DNA from 2 places in the Weizmannia sp. FSL K6-3076 genome. Region 2 is predicted to be linked to the other one. Evidence: riboswitches for the same ligand, from Rfam matches in the RefSeq annotation. Region 2 holds a riboswitch; the other holds the start of a gene.

Region 1 (4,398 bases), 2.5 Mb from region 2:
TTCTTTCGCTTGTAAAGCATTGGGGTGCCGTAACACCTGAGACGATTCCGTTCTTTATTACCGGATTCATCAGCGCGTTTATTTTCGCCTTAATCGCGATCAAGTTTTTCCTCGCACTGATCAACAAGGTAAAGCTGGTCCCGTTTGCGATATACCGCATCCTTTTGGCGATTGTTTTGCTTCTTTTGATTTGGAACCGATAAGATTTTGGCTGCGCGGCGTTGCGCGGCTTTTTTATTTTGGCTTTTGCCGCGTTTGATGTTGAACGAAGCGTCTACGGTAATTTGTTCTGCTCATCAAAAAAGGCTGCCGAACGCGTGGCGGGCAGCCTTTTTTGATACAGCCGTATTGCAGTGAAAATGGTGCATCCAGATTTGTTATTTTTTAAAATGGTAGGGCATTGTTGCAACGACAACGTCTTTTTCCCAGAGAAGGCGCATCCGGATGAGGAGCGCGGACTGGTTGTGCAAAATGTTTTGCCAGCGTTTTTTCGGAATGAACTGTGGAATGAGTACCATGACCTGGTACTTGTTTTCTTTTGCTTTCCGCTGGATAATTTCCAAAAATTTGGCAAGCGGCTGGACAATGCTCCGGTAAGACGAGTGCAGGGTGACAAGGCGGACACCACAGTCCCACTCTTTCCATTTTTCTTCCATTCTCTTCTCGTCTTCATGGTCAAAAGCGACATAAACGGCTATGACCTGATCCGAGAGCGATTTTGCATAATTAATCGTCCGTTCCACGACCGTTGTAATGCCGGCCACCGGGACAATGATCACATTGGAGTGGATTTCTTCCTGAAACACCCCTTTAATCCGCAACTGCTCGCCGACCGCCTCGTAATGCCGGTTCACTTTCCGGAAAATAAACATGACGATCGGCAGGAAAATCAAAACCGGCCATACTTGCGTGAATTTCGTAATGAATAAAATCGCAAGGACGCTAAATGTAATAATGGCACCGACAAAGTTGACCGACATTTTGCCGGCCCAGCCTCTCGGTCTTTGAGTGACCCATTTCACAATCATGCCGCATTGCGCAAGGGTAAACGGAATGAACACGCCGACTGCGTACAACGGAATGAGGCGCTCGGTATTGCCCTGGAATGCGACAATTAAAATCATGGAAGCAACGCCGAGAAAAATAATTCCGTTTGAGTAACCAAGCCGGTCACCGCGGATCGTGAACATGCGCGGCATAAATTTGTCCCTCGCCAAGTTAAAAGCGAGCTGCGGGAACGCAGAGAATCCGGTGTTCGCAGCAAGCACGAGAATTAAAGCCGTAGTTGCCTGGACGAAATAGTACAAAACACCGTTGCCAAGTGTCCGGTGTGCCATTTGCGATACAACGGTTTCTGTTTCTTTCGGCGCAATGCCGAGCCAGTATGCGAGAAAACTGATGCCCGCTAAAAGCGATGCCAGAATGATACCCATCATGGCAAGCGTGCGGGCTGCGTTTCTCGGTGCCGGGTCGCGAAAGTTCGGGATCGCGTTGGAAATGGCTTCGACCCCTGTCAATGCCGAACAGCCGGATGAGAAAGCTTTTAGCAAAAGAAACAGTGAAATGCCGGCGACCGGCGTACCGATATGCGGATGCAGGTTTTGCGGAACTTGCCCCGTTACGGTTTTAAATAAACCGACAACAATGATGACAATCAATGCAAATACGAACAGGTAAACCGGGTATGCGAGCACATTGGCTGATTCCGTCAGCCCGCGCAAATTCAAAATCGTAATGATCAGAACGAGAAAAACCGCAATCTGCACACTGTACGGATGCAAGCTCTGAAACGCGGAAGTAATGGCATCTGTTCCGGCTGAGACGGAAACGGCCACCGTTAAAATGTAGTCCACCAGCAAGGATCCGCCTGCAAGAAGGCCGGGGGTGACGCCGAGATTTTCTTTCGAGACAAGGTATGCCCCGCCGCCTTGCGGATAAGAGTAAATGACCTGGCGATAAGATAAAATGAGTGCAGCCAATAAAATTAAAATGCCGACTGTAATTGGAATAGAATACCAAAACGCCAGCGCCCCCACTGTGGCAAGTACAATCAGCACCTGTTCAGGCCCGTACGCAACAGATGAAAGTGCGTCGGATGACAGAATGGCCAGTGCTTTTAACTTGGTTAGCTTCTGGCCTTCGAGTTCATTTGAACGCAGCGGTCTCCCAATTAACAATCGTTTTATCGTGGTGAACATTTGAATTGTCTCCTTTTATCTGCAGTGTTTCAAAAATGCTTCCCCAAAAATAAGAAAAACCACAAAGAGAATTTATCTTCCCTGTGGTCTATTGCCCGATCACAGTTTCACATCCTCTCTTATAACGCTGACGGGGTTAGCTGTCGGGTTCGGGCATAAGAGTGGCCCTGCCTTTTTAAAAAAAGGCTTCACCCCAAAGCGGCGCGCGGCCGCCAACCTGGTTCCCCCGTTCCGTTTCCGGATTAAGCGGTTCAGTTATGAAACACAAATTTTTCATACGACATCCTATCTTACTCCCGTTACCATGGTTTGTAAAGACTATTTCGCAATTGCGTTTCGGTATGTCCATCTTTACCCGCCATATCCCCGGGCAAACTGTCTTTGCTCACGGTACCTAATTTTCAATCATGCTTCTTTTGTAGAATATCCGAATGTGCCTAAAGCATGCAAAAAGCAAGGTTTTTCGGCAAATCCGGAGTAAAGAGATAAACAGAGTTAGGAAGGTAAAACCTGGGGATGAAAAGATGACCTCTTGGGGCAGGCGGATCAATTGGAAACATAAGACCAAAAGAGGTGCGAACCCGGTGGAATTGTCTAATTAGGAGCTCCATTCGGGCCCGAAATGTCCTTTTGAAGCCGTCAAAAAGACAAAACGAGCGGCATCAGGTAACGAAATGTCCTTTTGATCCTGTCAAAAGGACAAAAGGAGTTGCATTCGGGCCCGAATTGTCCTTTTGAAGCCGTCAAAAAGACAAAACGAGCGGCATCAGGTAACGAAATGTCCCTTTGAACCTGTCAAAAGGACAAAAAGAAGTTGCATCCGGGCCCGAATTGTCCTTTTGAAGCCGTCAAAAAGACAAAACGAGCGGCATCAGGTAACGAAATGTCCTTTTGATCCTGTCAAAAGGACAAAACATGCCGCATCCGGGAATGAAATGTCCCTTTGAACCTGTCAAAAGGACAAAAGGAGTTGCATTCGGGCCCGAATTGTCCTTTTGAAGCCGTCAAAAAGACAAAACGAGCGGCATCAGGTAACGAAATGTCCTTTTGATCCTGTCAAAAGGACAAAACATGCCGCATCCGGGAATGAAATGTCCCTTTGAACCTGTCAAAAGGACAAAACACGCCGCATCCAATTGGACAAATTAGGCGAAAACCCGTTGAAAATGTCTAGTTAGGCGTTCCAATTGGACAAAAGAGCCGCGGCCTCAGCAGATTTTGTCTAGTTGGGCGTTCTAATCAGCGTAAAACCCGGTGGAATTTGTCTAATTAGGGGCTCCAACTAGACAAATGTGGCGTAGATCCCGGTGGAATTGTCTAATTAGGCATTCCGTGACCACTGAAAAAAGCCATTTTTTTATGTAAAATTTGCTGTGTAGTGTAAGAAATTTTCTGTAAATGGTACTCTTTACCATAGAAATTAGTAAAAATGACAAATGTTTGGCTATAATTCGCCTTTTTAGAGGATAGTATGGCGGCTATCCTCTTTAAATTTACTGCCAAGGCTGTTAGCTTGGCTTGTAAGCCCATGCTTTTTAGACCGTACCATTTGGCACGATCTAACCCGTGGAAATTCTTCATTTCGCCATTTTTCCCTTCTTGGCATGCTCTTTTTTTATACTTCTCTTTAAATCCCTCCGATTTCTGTTGTTGACTATACTCATAAAATTCTGGGGTGTTGATTCCGATCCCTAATACTTTTCCGACTGTTTTTCCGGTTATGCAAACTTCTCGCATTGGGCAATTTCTACATTGTTCTCTGTCAAAATAGTAATTATACGTTTCTTTTCCACATTTTCTTATATAGTGTTTCTTTTTGATTGTTTTGTTTCCTTGACTACAGAACCACTCGTCAGAATCTTTGTTATAACTGAATCTTTCTTCGTCTATGCGATATGCAGCTTCACTTACAGGGATGTATGCCTTTGCTTTAAGTTCAGAGATTTTGTCTAAGATTGGCTTTTTAAAATAGGCTTTATCACCATATACTTCTGGTATTTTTATTCTCGTTTTCTTGGTTAACTCTAATAATTCATCAAACTTCGTTCCATCCACATAAGCTCCATTACCAGTATGAACAGCTGTAATCATTCGATCTTCTGTTGTCATCATAAATTCCGTTTTATAACCAAAGAAAGGATCATTTTTGCTTTTATACCCTATTCTCGCTTCTTGGTCGACAATCGATCGTACCCCTTTT
Region 2 (4,398 bases):
CTCCAGCAAACGCAAGTCGACAGTGGCCCGTTTCGATTGAAACCAAAAAGCCGCATCCGCATGTTCCGTCCGGGGAAAAAGAGCGAGGGACAGTACCGCTACCCACAGTAGCATTTTTTTGTCCATCTTTATCCCTCCAAAAAATCAATACATGCTGCTGTGAATAGTTTGTGCCCTAGGGCGCTCATTATTTCAGTCCAACCGGTAACAATCCTTGGAAAGAGAGGCACAATTTTTCCCGACAAAAATCTGTATCGCTCCAAAATCAAAGCCGATCAGGGTAAACATTGCTTCTGGCGACACATCAAGAAGGAGTTCAACTTATATGGATGAAGTTTTCACACCGAGTCCGAGCGCCAATTTGCATGATGACTCCAGTAGGCAACAGAGCTAGCATAATTTGATGGAAATGTAAAAAACTACCGACGTTCTTTACTCGCAAACAAAAAAGGCGCGCTGCCTCTATTCCGGCAGTGCACCTTTTTTAACTTCATCGCTCATCTTAAGATTCCGTTACATATTTGTGATCTTTGGAATCGTGCCCGCCGCCGCTGATTTCGGCAAGGTACGCTTCTGCTTTTTCTTTATCATATTTTCCTTCCCATTTTGACACAATAATGGTTGCAAGCGTATTGCCAACGACATTGCAGGCTGTTCTTGCCATATCCAGAATACGGTCAATGCCAGCAATAAATGCTAAGCCTTCAAGCGGAATCCCGACCGTCCCCAGCGTCGCCAAAAGGACAACGAATGAAACTCCTGGAACACCGGCGATGCCTTTTGATGTAACCATCAGCACAAGCACCAGCGAAATTTGCGCACCGATGGACATGTGAATCCCGTACATTTGCGCGATAAACAGCGCCGCCAGCGACTGGTACAAGGTCGAGCCGTCCAGGTTGAATGAGTACCCCGTCGGAATCACCAGTGTGGTGATCGATTTCGGGCAACCGAATTTTTCCATTTTCTCCATGAGCCTTGGCAGCACCGCTTCCGAGCTTGCAGTGGAATAAGCAAGGATCAATTCGTCTTTCAGGATTTTGAAGAGATTGAAAATATTTACACGGAAAAGCCAGGCAATCAGGCCAAGCACGACAACCACAAAGAAAATAATCGTGCCGTAAACCGTGAAAACAAGTTTGCTTAGCGGAATCAATGACTTGAGGCCGAATTGTGTAACGGTTACACCAATCAGGCCGAATACACCAATTGGAGCCACTTTCATGACCAAATTAGTGACATAAAACATTGCTTCACTGACACCCTGGAAAAAGCGGAGCACCGGTTTTCCTTTTTCCCCGATGGCTGCCACCCCAATCCCGAACATGACAGAGAAGAAAATGATCGGAAGCATATTCCCTTGTGAAAGGGATTCAAACAAGTTCGTCGGCACGATACTTAAAATCGTATCGACTATGCCATTGTGTTGCGTCTCTTTTGTTGTTTCCACATAGCTGCTGATCGATGTTTTTGCCAATGAGCCCATATCCACCCCTGTCCCCGGATGAAACAAGTTTCCGGCCAGCAGTCCTACTACAATCGCGATGGTCGTGACAATTTCAAAATAAATCAATGCTTTCAGGCCAAGCTTTCCAACCTGTTTCATATCGCCTGCGCCGGCAACACCGACAATCAAGCTTGAAACGACAATCGGAATCACAATCATTTTAATCAAGCGCAAAAAGAAGTCGCCAAACGGCTGGAGAATATGGGCCACGGTGTCATTGCCGTGGAAAATGCCGCCAATCGCAATACCGAGTATCAGGCCGATAAAAATCTGCCAGGCTAAGCTCACTCTTTTCATGAAGTTTCCCTCCCAGATGCCAATATTTTTCAAAAAGCACAGTACGCAAGCTGCATACCGGATTGTTTGTAAAACTCAAATCGCAAGTCCTGCCAGTTTCCGGCTTTACCCCGGAAACCAAATTTGTGTATTAAAAAAACCACGAAAGAGAGAAATTCCTTCGCAGCATTTTTGCTTAAAAGGCGTGTCCAAAAAACACACAGTTCTCTCCAGACGCTTACGAGGTTAGCTGACGGATTAGGGAATAAAGAGTTTCCCTACCTTTCATTGAAAGGTTTCACCCCTGGTGCATAGAACACCTGTTGGTTCCCCCGTTTACATAAACATGTAATTGAGCGATGATATGAAGTTTTTAAAAAATAAAAAAACAACTCATCCTTCTTCAATGTTTTAGCGTCCTTTGTTATTATATAATATTTTAATATAATATAGCAAATAAATTTTTTATAGGGAGGGACCGGACGCAATCGCGTTGCATATCCGGCAATTCGGTATTTGTAAAACTTTACTTGAAGCGGCGAATGAGTGAAAAAATGAGAAGACACTCTATCACCTAAATGTACACAGCTAAATGAACATCTAGAGAGTGTTCTTCTCATGGATTATGAAAGGAATCTTATTGACCGGAAATAGCATTCCACTCCTCAATTTGTTAAAATAAAACCAGTTGATACTTTGTGAAAAGGGGTACATTATGACACTTTTTTATTTTGTGCGCCATGGCCAGACAGAATGGAACGCCGACCGGAACAGATATTGCGGGAGAAGCGATATCGGTTTGTCGCAGACGGGCGTGCGGCAGGCGGAACTGGCGGCAGGGTTTTTTAAGGACATTCCGTTTAATGCTGTTTATGCATCCACATTGAGCCGGGCTGTCCATACGGCAGAAATTCTCGTTAAGGGGCGGAAATTGAAAATCCATCAAGATCCGCGTCTTGTCGAAACGGACTTCGGTGCCTGGGAAGGAGAACGCCAGGAAGATTTTTCTGTTAAATATGCGGATAATTGGGAGGCCTGGCTAAAAGATCCGGGCGCGACACATGCAGGTTATACGGGGGAAACGGCCATTCAGGTCTATAACCGTGTCCGTGCCTGTATCGATGAGCTGGTGGAGAAACATCCGGAAGAAACTGTCCTTGTTGTTGCCCACAGCATGGCAATCCGCTTTTTCGTCGCCGGAACCCTTGAAGTCCCGTATAAAAATTACCGGATGATCCCACAAGACAATACTGGAATTACGATTTATAAAGAGACACCGGAAAACGCCGGATTTCTGGCCATTAATCTTAATACGCACTTATCTTCCATAAAAAGTTGAGATTTGCACCTATTGCTGTAGAACCCTGCCCATGCCGTTGAACAATGGAACCGCATGGGCAGAGGTTGTATTGGGGCTGGGGCATTTTGAACGTAAGCTACAATGCTTTTTTATAATTGATTTCCTCTAAACCTGGGATAAGGTTGGTGGACATGAACGTCATGTAAAGGAAAACAGGGAATGTCGATTTTATAAAGGCATGGAACTGTCCTGCCTGCTTGAGGGGTTGCGAACCGTGGACTTGGTAAGGAGACTGAACGCCTTGTCCGGACTTATCTTTGCCCGCATAAGCCAATTCAACGTATAGAGAAGGTAGCATCCCTATTTCCGACAGAGGCATTCTTTTATATATTGAGGCAAAGCCAGAATGGAATTCGTTCAGCAAACCTTTTGCGTGCCAGTATGGGACTAGCGTCGTTAACGGTGTTATGGAAGGGTGGGTAAATAGACCCGTCATTTTAATGAAAGCGTTTACAATTTAAAAAGGGGTTAAAACAGTATCGTTTTCATGCTAAACTGGAAGGGAGACTGTAAAAAAAGAGCCTGGAGACCATATTACTCTTACTTTGAATTTGGGAACAGTAAGTAAGAATCATGAGAAAATAGGGGGGTATTTTTTGCTGAAGCATCTATTTTCTTTGTGTCTCCGGCTCTTTATCAACTTTTTGTACAGATGCTCATCAACAAAATAATTTCTATACACTTATATTATACACAATTATTTTGGAAGTCAACCATCTTTTTTGATTTTTTTTAAGGAGCAGTAGCAATGGCCGATCACGGGAATGAAAACATGGAAAACGTTAAAGAAATATTCGCAGCCCGATTGAAAAAAGTGCGGACAGCTCAAGGCTACAGCCAGCCTGAACTTGCGAAAAAAGTCGGGGTAAGCGACCGGAACATTTCGAACTACGAAACTGGATACAGTTTTCCTTCTATTAAGGTGCTATACCGAATTTCGCAAGTGTTGAAAGTTTCAATTGATTATCTTTTGGGCCTTACCAACCATGCCGGCCTGAAGACAAATGAAGCGGTCAGTAATCCGGAAAAGAAACTGCTTGAAACGTTGAGCCATGAGCCGGATTTATACCAAATGATGCTGAAAGATCCTGAGAAAATGGCAAACCGGATTTATCAGACTTGGAATTTGATCAGGGAACTGGACGACGAGGATGACAGAAATACATAATCGGGGGGCGGGTGAATAAGGAAAGCCCTGGTCCCGGTTCCAGGAACTATAAAAACAAGAGTTACTTTACAAAAAGGGTTTGTCACT

What was found. Region 2 has a riboswitch for cyclic di-AMP ahead of NSS95_RS13420 (cation:dicarboxylate symporter family transporter). Riboswitches for the same ligand answer to the same signal wherever they lie in the genome.
Region 1: linked by a shared signal. The riboswitch ahead of NSS95_RS01615 (APC family permease) and the one ahead of NSS95_RS13420 (cation:dicarboxylate symporter family transporter) in region 2 are both predicted to bind cyclic di-AMP.

Annotation. Positions count from the first base shown of each region.
Region 1 is NZ_JBBOWU010000001.1:342,008-346,405, reverse strand. Features, by position in the region: gene NSS95_RS01620 (undecaprenyl-diphosphate phosphatase) at 1-203, shown strand, start outside; gene NSS95_RS01615 (APC family permease) at 378-2,198, opposite strand; cyclic di-AMP (ydaO/yuaA leader) riboswitch at 2,308-2,457, opposite strand; partial or broken gene NSS95_RS01610 (IS1182 family transposase) at 3,615-4,398, opposite strand, start outside.
Region 2 is NZ_JBBOWU010000001.1:2,800,861-2,805,258, forward strand. Features, by position in the region: gene NSS95_RS13415 (metallophosphoesterase) at 1-126, opposite strand, end outside; gene NSS95_RS13420 (cation:dicarboxylate symporter family transporter) at 503-1,804, opposite strand; cyclic di-AMP (ydaO/yuaA leader) riboswitch at 2,005-2,152, opposite strand; gene NSS95_RS13425 (histidine phosphatase family protein) at 2,499-3,122, shown strand; gene NSS95_RS13430 (helix-turn-helix domain-containing protein) at 3,892-4,311, shown strand.